DNA from 2 places in the Paenibacillus sp. FSL H8-0332 genome. Region 1 is predicted to be linked to the other one. Evidence: predicted binding sites of a transcription regulator. Region 1 holds the regulator's gene; the other holds the start of a gene.
The links. Region 1 encodes NrdR, which represses ribonucleotide reductase genes. Its sites were predicted from a motif close to AACACNATATATNGTGTT; they were not measured.
Positions count from the first base shown of each region.

Region 1 (7,795 bases):
CTGATACCGCTATTAAAAACGTAAAGGTGTTAAGCCAGAGTGAAACAGAAGGCATCGCTCAAGGGCCGCTCAAGATTGTTCCCGAAAAAATCGTCAGCGAACAAACCCTGGCAATTGATGCCGTCTCCGGCGCGTCTATGACCACCAAGGGGATTCTGGAGGCTGTAGAGGATTGCGCCAAGCAGGCAGGCGGGGATCTGACGGTCTTGAAGCAGGCCAAAGCCACTGCTGAGAACAAGGAAGTGGAAGAGATCACGGTTGATGTGGCCGTAGTGGGCGCCGGTGCAGCAGGTACAGCTGCGGCACTTGCCGCAGAAGACAGCGGAGCGAGGGTTGTGCTGCTAGAGAAAACAGCTACTCCTATGGGCGCAGGCACCATGGCCGGAGGGATGTTTGCCGCCGATTCTCAGCAGCAGAAGGACAAGAAGGCTACAGTCAGCAAGCAATGGCTCTATGACCAGTACATGGCGGCCTCCGATGGCTACATGAACTCGTTGCTGGTCCGCAACATCATAGATGAAGCAGGGACAACAGTTGACTGGCTGAATGCGAACGGCGCCAAAATGACCCTGGTGGATGCCGGCACCGGCTTTGCCTTTGAGCATATCGGAATGCCTGCCACGCTGCACGGATACCAGGAAGGCGGCACGGTGGCGATCACCAAGCTGATCAAGTCTTTTGAAGCCAAATCGGGACAGGTTCGCTTCAGTACTCCGGTGACTGAGCTGCTTACAGACTCTAACGGTGCGGTAACCGGTGTAATGGCCAAAAAAGAGGATGGCTCTCATCTGAAGGTGAATGCCAAGGCTGTCGTCATTGCAACAGGCGGCTTCGGAGGCAATAACGAGATGATGGAGAAATATTTCGGCAAGAAATTCACTCCGGGACAGATTGCTACAAATACAGGTGACGGCATTCAGATGGCCTGGAAGGCTGGTGCAGATCCATACGGAATGACCTCTACTCAGTATTTTGCGCAAATCTTTACGCCTGAAGAGATCGCTAAGATGGCCCCGATCAACAAGGATTGGTACAGCCTGACCAAGTTCAGCGAGTATCCCAACCTGAGAGTCAATACACTTGGGCAACGCTTCTCCGATGAGACCAAGGTTACCCTCTTCGCTGTACACGGCGCTGAGATTCACATGCAGCCCAAAGAGACGGAATTCCTGATTCTGGACTCCGCCATGCTGAACACCATCAAGAAGAAGGGCCTGGCAGCCATCGAACCCCACTTCTCCAAATGGAAGGGCAAGCGCCAGTTCTACATGGAATTCAATGAACCGAATGATACAGATACGATTCTTGCGGCTGAGAATACACCTACGGACTATACTCCGCTGCTGGATTCAATGAAAGGCACCGGTGTTGTCCACAGAGCAGGTACACTGGAAGCGCTGGCTCAGGAGATCGGCGTGGACAAGGATACCTTCCTCGCTTCCGCCAAGCAGTACAATACGGCTATTGCCCAGGGCAATGACCCTATGTTCTTCTCCGATACGAAGCGGCTGGTTCCGCTCAAGCAAGGTCCTTATTATGCCATTAAGTATGTCGGACGCAACCTCGGAACGCTGGGCGGCGTACGCATCAATGAGAAGATCGAAGCCACCGACTCGGACGGCCGGGCCATCCCTGGACTTTACGTCGCCGGAGCTGATGCGGGCGGGATGTACGGACAGGCTTATGTTGATTTTGAAGGCGGTACGCTGGGCTTTGCCTATACCTCCGGTCGGCTGGCCGGTATCCATGCTGCGGGGTACTCGCATAAGTAATTAGACAACGAATCGCACAATTGTCAAAAAATCGCCCTACCTTTACCCGGTATGGGCGATTTTGTGCTGAATGTTCTCCACCCGAATCCGATTATAATGAAGTAAAACTATAAAGGAAGTCTGTACATCATGCTAGATATTCTCGCGCTGCTGGAGTGCTATAACACCTATGACCAGGATGATATTTATTTTGATGTCGCCAAAGCTATGCTGGAGAACTATAACCAGCTTCAGACTTCAAGCATACAGCAATTCGCTGAGTCCAACCATATCTCTGTCTCTACGGTCAGCCGCTTCATGCGGCAGATGTATTATGACAACTTCTCAAGCTTCCGGATGATCTATGATCAGTCTCCTCTGCAATATCAATATGACGGCAAATACTATCCTGCACTCAAGGATGAGGACATTGACCCGGTAGCCTATGGCGAGATGCTGGCCGAGAAGATTAAGGAAACCACCAGCCGACTGGATGAACAGGCGATCACTTCACTGCTGTCCATGATCGAATCCAGTGACGAGATCGTCTTCATCGGCATTCCCTTGCATTCCGAGATATGGCGGTTGCAGGTGGAACTGGTGCTCCTGGGCAAGAAGACCAATGCGTTCATCGATCCCAATTATCAAGTCAAAGCCATTGACGCTGTGAACGAAAAGTCGGCCGTCATCAGCTTGATTTATATGCCGCAGTATAATCTTCATCAGGTGCAGCAGTTGAAGAGAGCCAAGGAAAAAGGTGCTCGGACTGCCTCTATAGCTCACGTAAGGCTACAAGGTATAGAGAACATCGTTGACCTGTCGCTGCAATACGAAGGCACCGGCACACAAGTAGACAGCCTGCTGATGCAGGTACTGCTTAATTACATTGGACTCCGCTTACGGAACAAGCTGCTCTTAGGGAAGAGATAAGCGCTATAGAGTTTCTCAGCAATATTCTTGGATGACGCCTACCTCAAATTCCATTTGGAGATGAGATTTATGAATCACGATTATTATGTGGAATGCATCATTGATGGAATGGAAAAATATCTGCATACCCTGGCGTTGGCAGAACATATGCAATATCATCAGGGGGATGTGGAATGGATTTCTCCTTTGCCTGGTTTCGACGGTCCCTCACTAGTCTTTAAAGTATCGCTTGAGGAGGATACAGCAATCGAGCATATTGACATGCTGCTGCCTGACTTAAAATCAGGAGCAACTCCAAAAATATGGTTTATCCCGCCAAGCTCCAAGCCTGCAAGCCTAACCACTATTCTAGCCTCTAAAGGATTCAGGGATCTATCCGATCCCGAAAAGCCTGAATGGGGTATGGCGCTAGATTTAGCAAAAATTCATAACTTGCCACAGTCTAATCCGCGACTACATATACACAGGATTACGTCATCGTCTGAATTTGCATTATGGATTGATGTGGTGAATGAGGCGCTGCATGGCTGGCCTATGTTGGATCAGGCATATCACGAATTTTGGCTTTCGCGCAGCGAGTTGTCTTTTTATCTTGCTTACCTGGATGGCGTTCCCATTGCTACCTCCGCTGCCATTCAGACCGGCAGTCAGGCATCCATTGAGTTCGTATCAACCCTGCAGCAGTATCGAAATCAAGGTGCTGCAAGCGCGCTCTGCCTAGAGGCTCTTCATGATTTACATAACAAAGGTGTACATACAGCAACCTTGAGAGCAAGCCACGAAGCCAATGCGCTTTATACAAAGCTTGGATTCAAGCCCTATTTTCAAACCATAGTTATGTCCTTTGAGGACCCTGGTGAACATTAAACAGCAGGTGTGGAATCTATTGATTCCTGGATTTGTAGCGCTATAATAAGAAACATAGGTTGTGAAGCACACGCCGCTTTTAATGCTCTGCCCCTTCCGAGTTAGATTCTTGGAGAGGGTTGAGTATTGAGGCGGCTTTTTTGCGGGAAAAATAAACACTAAGTTGAGCGTTCGAGGAGGAGTACGGATGCCGCGATTTGAGCAGCAGTACGAGGAATGGTTAGTTAGCAATCTTAAGAATGAGAGCAACCACAGGCGCAAGGAGTTACTTGGCAAAGGATTAGGCCACGGAACAGTTGAATTTCTCCGCAAGGTATGGTTTCCGGCAATCGGCAATTTCGATCATTTGTTTCCAGAATGGGAAGTGCGTGATTTCAATAACGGGTACCGCTATCTGGACTTGGCTTATATGCCTGGAGGTGCAAAAGGCGGGATTGAGATTCAAGGCTATGGACCTCACGCCAGAGATCTGGATGTCAGACGCTTCAAGGATCTATGCCGACGGCATTGCTTACTGGCACTTGATAGTTGGACTTTTCTTCCTATCGCTTATCCTTCAATTATCGAAGAACCCAAGCAATGTCAGCAGTTGGTGTTGTCTTTTATCGGCAAATTCATTGCGACGGATGTTTCTTCCACATTAACTTGGCTGGAAGCGGAGACCCTTCGTTACGCAAGACGTCTGCTCAGGGCATTCACACCTTTGGAGCTTGCTAAGCATCTCAGGGTAACGGATAGGCACTCCAGACGAATTCTGCATCATTTGGTCGAACAACAGTTACTGGATGTGGCCGGAGGACAGCAGCGTTATCGGACATATCAGCTTAGAGTTTAACGTATGTTTAGGAGCATGAATTATAAAGCTGATATGCTAAAAACACTTGAATTCCGTGGCTGTGAGCGTGAGAAGTAGAGGTATCAATCAGCTGTAACGGACCGAGGCGCACCTATTTCTACAAAAAGCACAATTTCACCAAGCTTACGGACACAGATGGCGCTATTTACTGGATTTCATCTCATATATGGTGGTGAAGAAGCAATAAGCGCGATACGGTCCGTTAGCCCTTTTAATTATGCTGAATAGAGAACATAAGGGCTGTGGGGTCCGTAGCAGTCCTTTAGACACATTTAGAACCGAAGGATATCGATGGAAACCATATTTCGCGGTTCGGGGTTCGGGGTTCGGGAATGGATTCCCTGAAACAGCAAAAAGAACGGCATCTCTGCCGTTCTTAATGTGATGGACTCTCAGGGGCTCGAACCCTGGACAAATAGATTAAGAGTCTACTGCTCTACCAACTGAGCTAAGAGTCCGTATGAAATTGGTGGAGCCAAGGGGGATCGAACCCCTGACCTCATCGCTGCCAGCGATGCGCTCTCCCAGCTGAGCTATGGCCCCATATTTTTATAATTTTACCAATTTAGAATTACATTATGTATTCTAAAATCTGATCTGACCGATAAGTTCAAGCCGCTTATTCATCAATGTGTTTCGTAGGCGACTTCTATATAATACAGAAATTCATTGTTAGTGTCAACACTTTTTCGAAATTATTTTTGAGGACAGACGCCCCACCCGGGAACTGGCCCTTAACCCCAGAGCCAGCCCCACTACACCAATCGAACCCTTCACTCCTAAGCGGCGAAGCTTACAGCCCGTCCAGCTCCTCAGTCTTCGAGAGCAGTCCCTTCAATTCCTTCATGAACATGTTAATGTCCTTGAACTGGCGGTACACGGACGCGAAGCGGACGTAAGCTACCTCGTCGACAGGATAGAGCTGCTCCATGACCAGCTCGCCGATCTGGCGGCTCTCGATCTCGGCGAGGGCGATGCCGCGCAGGCTTTTCTCCACCTCGGATACAATGACCTCCAGACGCTCTACAGGAACGGGACGTTTCTCGCAGGCGCGGATCAGACCGCGGAGGATTTTGTCGCGGCTGAACTCTTCACGGCTGCCGTCTTTTTTGATCACAATCAGAGGGGTCTCTTCAATCATCTCGAAGGTGGTGAAACGGCGGCTGCACAGCTCGCATTCCCGCCTGCGGCGGATGGACTTATTCTCATTGGCCGGACGCGAGTCCAGGACCTTGGTATTGGTGTGGTCACAGTAAGGGCATTTCATAAGCTACTTCACTTCCTCATCATTAGAATGGTCAGGCCCGGTCCTTTGATACACCAGGGTTATGCGGGCTTAAATTAATTTCCAGAAAACACCGTTTATTTGTTGTTATGAATCTGACATGTCCGGCACATAATACAGTTACCAACCGATAGGAGGTGAACAGCAATGAGCCAAAATAACAACTCCAATAACCTGGTAGCTCCAAACTCACGCGGTGCCTTGGAACAACTGAAATATGAAGTTGCCCAGGAACTAGGTATCACCCTCTCCCCAGATGGATACCAAGGCAATAAAACTTCTTACGAAAACGGTTCGATCGGTGGTTACATCACTAAACGTCTTGTAACCCTGGCTGAACAGCAACTGGCAGGTCAGTACAAATAATAACCTGTTAAGCGCGACATAAGCTTGCCTAAGAAGTATCGAACGGCCTCCGGCCGTTTGATGCTTCTTTTTACATAACAGCAGCAAAAGTAACAAGCACCCTAGAACTCACTGTAGAGCTCGGTGTATTGATCATAATAATAAATCACACGCTGCACGTAGTGACGGGTCTCACCGAACGGAATGTCCTTCACAGAGGCTTCTGTTCCGTCCCACTGCCCTTCATCCAGCCAGCTTTGCACTTTGCCGGGTCCGGCATTGTAGGCAGCTATGACCGCTATACGGTTGCCATCGAACTGCTTGGACAGCGTAGACAAATACCAGGTACCCAATTCAATATTGGAGGAGGGCTCTTCCTTCAGCCGCTCCAGAGACACCTCGGGGAGCTTGGCCTTTTCGAGCGCCCACTTGGCGGTATCCGGCATCAGCTGCATGAGTCCCAGTGCGCCTTTTTTGGATTCGCGGCCGGTCTTATAATTGGTCTCCACACGGATGATGGATGCCACCAGGAACGGGTCCATCTCATACGTCTGGCTGTGCTGGCGGATCTCTTCTTTATAATATATGGGATAAAACCATGACATCCAGTTGGAGCCGAGAAACAGGATCGCTGTGAAGCCGATGAACAGCAGCAGCAGGACTCTTTTTTTGCGCAGCCACTTCATCATATCAGGCCCAGCCTGTCCCACAGCCGGGCAACCTGAAGCTCGGCAGACTCAGGATCACCGCTATTGTCGATCACATAATTAGCTTTCCTGCGTTTCAGTTCAATATCCATCTGGGACCGCAGCCGGTCCTCAGCCTGTTCCAGCTTCATTCCGCTGCGCTCCATGAGGCGGGCTAACTGCACCCTCCTCGGAACATAGACTACAATAATCTGATCGAACATGGAGTCCAGCTCTGATTCGTAGAGCAGCGGAATGTCCACAATGACCAGCCGCTGCGGATTCTCCTGCTCAAGCGCATACATCCTGGCCTTGATCTCCCTGCGGATGGCCGGATGGGTCAGGTTATTCAAAGTCTGGAGCGCCTCCGGGTCCCGGAAGACGATCTCCCCCAGCCCCGCCCGGTCCAGCGAGCCGTCAGGCAGCAGGATACGGTCTCCAAAAGCCTCCACCGCTGCCGCCAGCACCGGGTGTCCGGGGAGCATCACCTCTCGGGCGATGACATCGGCATCCACCAGTGCAGCTCCCTTGCGGACAAACAGTGCAGACACGGTGCTTTTTCCCGAAGCTATGCCTCCGGTTAAGCCTATAATCATGTACTCACCTCATAATAACTTCATTATACCCATTACAATTAATAATATCGCGGGCAGCGCAGCGGCATGCTTCATCCAGTAGCTGCCGGATAATCTCAGTCCTGTCTTCATCCCCAGCAGCAGAAAGGTTCCGCTGAATACAGCGATCATCAGCGAGGTGGACCACGGGCTGAATCCGAGCAGTGCCGCACCAAGGCCGGCCCCGAAGGCATCCAGCGACAACGCTATGCCCAGGATCATGGCTTCCATAGAAGAAATACTCCCCGAGGCATCCATATCAGCAGAAGACGGTGTGCGGAGAATCTGAATAACCACGCCTAGATGGCGAAGCTCCAGCGAGAATACGGCCGGCTTCAGCGGTTCCAGCTCTGCCTCCGCGCTTTGTACGGCAGCTGCCGTCTCCAGCCTGGCTTCCCGCCCGGAATATTCGTCTGCGGTCCCTGGGGCAGTCACTTCCTGCTCCTTCTCTTTCTGCGTCA
Region 1 is NZ_CP150145.1:1,962,104-1,969,898, reverse strand. It holds gene NST43_RS08500 (FAD-dependent oxidoreductase) at 1-1,772, shown strand, start outside; gene NST43_RS08495 (hypothetical protein) at 1,902-2,681, shown strand; gene NST43_RS08490 (GNAT family N-acetyltransferase) at 2,751-3,548, shown strand; gene NST43_RS08485 (transcriptional regulator) at 3,736-4,383, shown strand; tRNA gene NST43_RS08480 (tRNA-Lys) at 4,790-4,862, opposite strand; tRNA gene NST43_RS08475 (tRNA-Ala) at 4,872-4,947, opposite strand; gene nrdR (transcriptional regulator NrdR) at 5,198-5,671, opposite strand; gene NST43_RS08465 (alpha/beta-type small acid-soluble spore protein) at 5,837-6,055, shown strand; gene NST43_RS08460 (lytic transglycosylase domain-containing protein) at 6,157-6,720, opposite strand; gene coaE (dephospho-CoA kinase) at 6,720-7,316, opposite strand; gene NST43_RS08450 (manganese efflux pump) at 7,326-7,795, opposite strand, start outside.

Region 2 (7,795 bases), 3.4 Mb from region 1:
GGGAATCTCCACGCCCATGGAGCGGGGATTCGCTGCCACAAGATCCCGGGCGGATGACTTCATGACAGACTTCTCACGTTCACCTACAGTAACCAGTATTTTGCCTGCGGCCTCACTGAACCCGGCTGGAATGCGGAACGACATATTCTCTTCCAGCACCCGGATCAGTGTCTTCAGCTCCATCTGCCGGCTCTCATCAATGTACCGTTCCAGATACTCCTCATCCAGATAGAGCGTCTTGGCCTGTAGCTTCGCGAACCATCTGTACTTAATCAGCGGAAAAGAGAGCCTGACCGCCGGGCCGATCAGCCTGCTGGCAGAGGGAATCGGCCGCACTAATGCGCTGTTGATGATGGCATGATCTATCAGCTCCGGCCTCATGCCCAGCATTTGAACCAACACCTGTGCGCCCAGCGAGAATCCGGTAACAACAATCTTTCGTCCCTTAGCCCGCTCCTCAATGAGCAACAGAAGCTCCTCCGCACTGCTGCGGATCGTGAACTCCTTATCCTCCCGGCTGAACCCGTGCCCCGGCAGATCCGGGACCAGACAGTGATAACCAGCGAACGCCGCCACCTGCTTATCCCACATCCACCCGCTCACGCCCCCGCCATGCAGGAAGACCATCAGACAATCCCCATCCGGGTCTCCGTACTCCTGAATATGTATAGCCACTCCGCACACCTCATTCCTCTAAAATAACCATCCCTACTCCTACGTCTCAACACCCGTATGGTCTCATATATAGATTCGGCTTTGCTTTCCTTTTGGGGACGGTACCGTTTCAGGGGAGAGTGGAGCTTGGGTTTCGATGTTTACTCAGGACCATTGAGGGGACAGAAAAGGTGTATCACAAAAAAATCCCCGGCAGCTTAGACAAGCTGCCGGGTGCTTATTCTACATACCATCCAATAAGTTGAACTTGTTAATTACAAATAAAGGGCGAGTGGTGGAAGGGAATTTTGGAACTGTAGGAGCGATAGCGTTCGCCTTTAGGTTTGGATTTCTACCGCGAACAGCGGTTTAAAATCAGGAAATCCAAACCTAACAGCGGCCGGAAGTCCAAAACTTCTCTGGAGCCACGACTATCCCGGAATCGGAATGTACAAGTTTAAAACTTAAAATCCTCATCCCGCAAAGGCTCCACATTCATAGCCCGCACATACCCATTCCCCTTCTTCGAGAAGAAGTCATGCTGCTTCGTGTGGGTGCTGATCCCGTTCTGCACGATCGGGTTGATCTCTTCTTCATCGAACAGCGGATCATGGCCGAGGTTCATCATCGCCTTGTTGGCATTGTAGCGCAGGAACGTCTTCACTTCCTCAACCAGACCAATCGGCGCGTAGATCTGCTCAGTGTATTGCTCCTCATTCGCGTGCAGCAGGCGCAGCAGACCCACCAGGGTCTGGTAGACATCGCTCTGGTCTTCTTCGGACAACTCCTCGAAGATCTCCTGGGCAAGCACGCCGACATATACGCCGTGGATGCTCTCATCGCGCAGAATCAGGTCAATGATCTCGCCGCTGCAGGTCATTTTGCCTTGTCCGGCCAGATAGAGCGGGTAGAAGAAGCCGCTATAGAACAGGTAGCTCTCCAGCAGAACCGATGCGGACATCGCCAGATAGAGGTCTTTCTTCGTTTCAATCTTTTGATAATACTCCGAGATCGTCTGGGCCTTGAACTGCAGGAACGTGTTGTCCTCCACCCAGCGGAAGATCCCGTCAATCTGCTCGGTGGAAGCCAGTGTGGTGAAAATACTGCTGTAGGATTTCGCATGAATCTGCTCCATCATCCCCATGAAGCCGAGGACCGCCTTGCGCTGCAAGCCGTCCACATGCTCCATAATCTGCGGCATACCTACGCCGCCCTGAATCGTATCCAGCAGGGTCAATCCGCCCAGCACCTTCATATAGGAGTCCTTTTCAATCTCACTCAGCGTGAGCCAGGACATTTTGTCATCGGATAATGGAATTTCGTCGTCGGTCCAGAACTGCATAATATTCTGATTCCAGAACATCAGCGAGAAATCGTCGTCGGGACGGTTCCAGTTCACGGCTTGGATTGCGCTCATAATCGTATATTCTCCCTTTCTGTACCCGTGCCCGCTCTTAGATAGAGCAGGACAGGCATTCCTCGACAGACAGTTTATTGGTCCGGGTGTAGTACAGGGATTTCAGCCCTTTATGCGCCGCATATAGGTAAGAGCGGGCCAGCTCACGGGTCGTTACATCACTGTTCACATGCAGGACCGTCGAGATGCCCTGGTCGATATGGGGCTGAATTTCCGCAATCAGATCAATCACCTTGAACTGGTCCATCTGGTAGGCGGATTTATAATAGAACACATTGTCCGGACGCAGGTAAGGCATCGGGTAGTAGGTTGTCGAGTTGGCATAGGTGCGGGTCTCGATCTGCTCTACAATCGGCATTACGCTGGAGGTGGCATTCTGGATGTACGAAATGCTTGCGGTCGGCGCAATCGCCAGACGGTAGGCATGGTACAATCCGTTCTGCATAACCTGCTCACGCAGCTGCTTCCAGTCCTCAGGAGTAGGAATATAGATGCCTTGGAACAATTCCTGCGCTTTTGCCGTAACCGGACGGTAGTCTGTAGTCATATAGCGCTCGAAATATACGCCGCTGGCGTAGTCGGACTGCTCGAAGCCATAGAAGGTCTCACCTGTCTCGGCGGCGATCTCCATGCTCTTCTCAATCGAATGATAGTTCATCGTCATGAAGAAGGTGCGTGCGAAATCACGGGCCTGCTCACTCTCATAAGCCACCTTGTTCTTGGCAAAATAACCGTGCAGGTTCATTACGCCCAGACCCACGGAGTGCATTTCTTTGTTCGCCTTAGCCACGCCTGGAGCGTTGGAGACAGTTGTCATATCGCTGACAGCCGTCAGTGCGAGCATACCTTCGTGGACGGATTCACGGATCTTGCCGTGCTCCATCACATTCACGATATTCAGCGAAGCCAGGTTGCAGCTAATATCGCGGCGGATCTCGTCCTGCTGTCCGTAATCGTTAATCTCCGAAGTCTCCTGCAATTGGAAAATCTCGGTGCACAGGTTGGACATCTTAATCTGACCCACATTCCGCAGGGCATGAGCAGCGTTGGCATTGCTCTTGTTCATAATATATGGATAGCCCGATTCAAGCTGGATCATGGCGATTTTGGTCAGCATGTCACGTGCGCTCATGGCGATTCTTTTCTTCACGCGCGGATCAGCGAGCAGGGTGTCATACATTACGTCCAGATCCATGTCATCCAGGTGCGTACCATACGCCTGATAGACTGTGTAAGGAGCGAACACATGCAGCGGCTGATTATCCTGTGCGAGCTTGTAGAAGCGGTTAGGCACGATCAGGCCGATAGACAACGTCTTCAGGCGTGTCCGTTCGTCGGCGTTAATCTTCTTGCTGTCCAGGAATTCGAGTACATCCCAGCCAAAAATATTATAATAAGCCGCGCCCGAACCCTTGCGCTGACCCATCTGGTCAGCGTAGGAGAAGCCGTCTTCCATGAGCTTCAGGACAGGCATGATACCCTTGGCTGCATCCTCTACACCCTTAATCGTCTCACCGCGCGAGCGCAGCTTGGACAGATTGACGGCAACACCGCCGCCGATCTTCGACAGCTGCATGCAGGTGTTCAGCACATAGTTGATCGAATTCAGCGAATCGTCCATCTCCAGCAGGAAGCAGGAGACCATCTCCCCGCGGCGGCTTTTGCCGGCATTGAGGAAGGTTGGTGTCGCCGGCTGCAGGCGCTGTTCCATCATCGAGCGGGCCAGTGTACGGGCAGTTTCCACGTTGCCCCGTCCCAGATGCAGAGCCACTACCGCTACGCGGTCCGGATAATGCTCCAGGTACTGCTTACGGTCATTGCTTTTGACGGCATAATCTGTATAGAACTTGGAAGCCGCCATATAGGAAGGGAAGCGGAAATTATATTCATGGGCGATCCGGTAGACATCCTCCATCTCAGCAGCGGAGTAACGGTCGTACAGGTCCTCGTAGTAATCATTGGCAATCATATAATCAATCTTCGCTTTGGTAGTTGTGAAGGTCAGGCTGCGCCGCTCCACATCCCGCATGAACTCGGCTACTGCCTCCTGGTCCTTATCCAATTGGAAAAAGCCGCTTTCGTCTCTCTTCATCAACATGTTGTTCAGTTCAATATGCCGCAACCCGGTCCACCTCCTGTTTTATGCGCTGTACATCACCAAATGTTCCCGACAATTCAAACTTGCCGACAACAGGTACGTTGTAACGCTGTGCAATCAGATCTGCGCTGTGCGCGTATAGCTCACCCCAGTTTTTGTTGCCGCTCGCGGCAATACCCTTGAGTCTGGAATGATTCTGCTCAAGGAACGTAGCCACCTTCGCTGGAATCTGTCCAAATCCGGTGGTGTATGTAACAAGCACGTAAGGCTCGTCGATCATCATATGCTCTTCGATTTGAACAGCGGGAAGCTTCAGCTTATTGATGAACCTTCTAACGTTGCCGGTCTTGGAATCGTAAGCAATCAACATGGTCTCTAACCTCCTATAACATGTAGCCCATTCTACTTGACAAATGATGATGGGCCATTTCACTAGATTTATTGGCTTTTCACTTATATACACTATATTTAGTAACGTTTAATCATTTTACTACCATATATTGAAAAGTCAAGAGATGAACAGCCCTCTCCAGCCTCTCAAATTGCCGGTGAAAACCGCCAATCCCACGCCCCGCCTGCATTCTATTCTCTTATAATTAATTAGTATTTTTTTTAAGCATTTTGCTAGGCCTCTGTCCTGCGGGAATTGGGTTCCTCAAGGACGAGGAACCATCCATTGCAGCCGCTGATTCTCAGCCAAGGGACACCCGAATAATTGCGCAGACCATCTCCCAAGCAATAGGCTGTCAGCCATCCCCCCTGCTTAAAATGCCTCAGGAGGTCATAATATGACTCCTGCTCTCCTCCAGCAGCTCGGCGTAATATCCGCCACGCTTCAGCAGCTCGCTGGGCGAGCCAGCTTCGGCGATCCGGCCTTCCTTCATCGCAAGGATAAGATCCGCTTCGGCAATGGTGGATAGCCGGTGGGCGATAATCAGTGTTGTTCTGCCGCTGGCCGCATTGTCGATCGCCTTCTGAATCAGCTTCTCAGTATACGTGTCGATGTTGGCGGTAGCTTCATCCAGCACGAAGATCGCAGGATTATGGGCGATCGCCCGGGCGAAGGAGATGAGCTGGCGCTGGCCTGCGGACAGGGTGCCGCCCCGCTCGGTTACAGGCTCGTCGAGGCCTCCAGGCGAACTCAGCACGAACTCTTCTGCGCAGGAGGCCTGTAGCGCCTCCTGCACGCTCTCCTCCGCGATGTCATCACCGAGGGTGATGTTGTCGCGGATCGAGCCGGAGAACAGGAAAACATCCTGGAGGACGACGGAAATGTTCCGCCGCAGATCATTCAGCCGGATGTCGTTCACATTGACGCCGTCAATCAGAACTTCGCCTTTCTGCACGCGGTAGAAGCCGTTGATCAGGCTGATAATTGTCGTTTTGCCCGCTCCGGTCTCTCCGATGAAGGCGGCAGTCTGTCCTTTACCGATCACGAAGCTTACATCCTTCAACACCCAGTCGTCATCATTGTAAGAGAACCAGACATGGCGGAACTCAATGGTACCGTGCAGGCGTTCCATCGGCAAGCCGCGGTCCGGCTGCTCCAGGCGGTCCTCCTCACGGATTAGCTCAAAGATGCGCTCGGTGGATACAAGGGCAGATTGTATAGACGTATATTTGTCAGCCAGATCGGAGATGGGCGCGAAGAACTGCCTGATATACGTGGTGAACGCAAACAGTACGCCGATCTGCAGGGTGCCGCCGGAGATTCGGCCAATGCTGTACCAGACCAGAATGGCAACGGCCAGACTCTGGAACATATCCGAAGCCGGCTTCAGTACACTGTTAAGGCGCACCTGAATCAGGGTGGTTTTGAAATATTCCCCGTTCAGCTTCAGGAATTGATCCTCTTTTTCCTTTTCGGCGCGGAAGCTCTGAATGACCCGCATCCCGGAGAGACTCTCGGCAAAGAAACCGTTAATCTGTCCGATATAGTGCTTCATATGGAAGAAGTTCTTTTTAATTTTGTTCTTAATGAAGAGGACCAGGAAGGCCATCACGGGAATGACGGTAAACGAAACCAGCGTAAGCGGCGGGCTTAGCAGCAGCATGGCGTAGATGATCCCCAGCAGCAGCAGTACGTCCTTGACCAGTGAGATGACCACATCCGTATATAATTCGCTGATCTCAGCGGTGTCGTTGGTAGCCCGCGTAATGAGCCTTCCGGAGGAGGTACGGTCCAGATACGGAAGCGGTAGCCGTTCAATGATAGAGAATACCCGTACCCGCAGCTCATGGATCAGGCTCTGTCCCGCTTTTCCGGCAATCAGCGCCTGGAGATACGAGAAGATTCCCCCGGCCGAAGCTACCGCCACATAGAGCAGCGCTAAGCCTCCAATCGAATCCAATCCGCTTTGAGCGGCGCGTCCAATCAGGAAGTGGTCGATGACACGCTGTAGAATAAGCGGCTGGATCAGGAAAGCTCCGTTTACAATCACCACGCACAGACATGCAAGGAGGAGCTGGAACTTATAAGGGGCGGATAACCGCAGCAGCAGCTTCATAGCGCCCGCTTCAGACTTTTTCCGTCTCGCAGACTCCTTCTTCGTCAAGCTGTCCGGTATAGATGTCATAGTACATCCCTCCTTTCTTCAGTAGCTGCTCATGGGTGCCCCGTTCGGCGATACGCCCTTTATCGAGCACAATGATCTCGTCGGCTTCCATAATGCCTGAGACCCGGTGCGAGATCAGGATATTGCTCTTGCCCTTGCGGGTCTGCCGCAGGCTGTTCAGAATCTGTCCTTCCGTTACGGCATCGACTGCTGACAGCGCATCGTCCAGAATCAGAACCGCCGGCTTCCGGATCAGCGCTCTTGCAATGGCCAGCCGCTGCTTCTGCCCGCCGGACAGGTTCACGCCGCGTTCACCCAGCTGGGTATCATAGCCATCCGGGAGCTTCTCGATACTTGCGGCGATTTGGCTCAGCGCTGCGGCATGTTGCACATCCGCGTCTGTATAGCCGTCTTTGAACAGGACGATATTGTCCGTCACGGAAGCGGCGAACACGAAGGTATCCTGCGGCACAACACCGAGTCCTTCCCGCAGGCTATCCAGCGCATAATCGTTAAGATCCCGTCCATCCAGCAGGATGTGCCCCGGCTTCACGCCAAAGAAGCGGAAGAGCAGGGAGACCAGGGTGCTTTTGCCGGAGCCGGTGCGGCCGATGATGCCCAGTGTGTGGCCTTTAGGCAGAACAAGCGAGATATCCTGCAGCGCCGGAACCTCAGAGCCTTCATAATAGAAAGTCAGATTGCGCAGCTCCAGGGAGCCTTCCGGCTGCGTGCGTACAGCGTGGGGCAACTCCAGTATCTCCGGCTGAACCCGCAGAATGTCATTCAGTCTTCCGAGGGAAGCGACCCCGCCCTGAACAATGGTGATGATCCGGCCAATCGACACTATGGGACTTACAATCAGGCTGAGATACCCGTTAAAAGCGACAAAGTCACCGATACTGATCTCTCCCCGCAGCACCATCCGGCCGCCAAACATCAGATTCATTACGAAACAGACGGCGAAGCCGAACTCGACCATCGCGGGCAGAGCGGCGGAGATTCTGATCAGATCGAGGTTGGCCTGCTTCATCCGGCTGCTCAGCTCACTGAATTTCTCCATTTCCGGACGTT
Region 2 is NZ_CP150145.1:5,392,954-5,400,748, reverse strand. It holds gene NST43_RS23310 (alpha/beta hydrolase) at 1-675, opposite strand, end outside; gene nrdF (class 1b ribonucleoside-diphosphate reductase subunit beta) at 1,112-2,071, opposite strand; gene nrdE (class 1b ribonucleoside-diphosphate reductase subunit alpha) at 2,109-4,193, opposite strand; gene nrdI (class Ib ribonucleoside-diphosphate reductase assembly flavoprotein NrdI) at 4,180-4,539, opposite strand; gene NST43_RS23290 (ABC transporter ATP-binding protein) at 4,943-6,745, opposite strand; gene NST43_RS23285 (ABC transporter ATP-binding protein) at 6,687-7,795, opposite strand, start outside.
Region 2: the regulator NrdR is predicted to act here: its motif matches at 4,628-4,645, upstream of nrdI (class Ib ribonucleoside-diphosphate reductase assembly flavoprotein NrdI).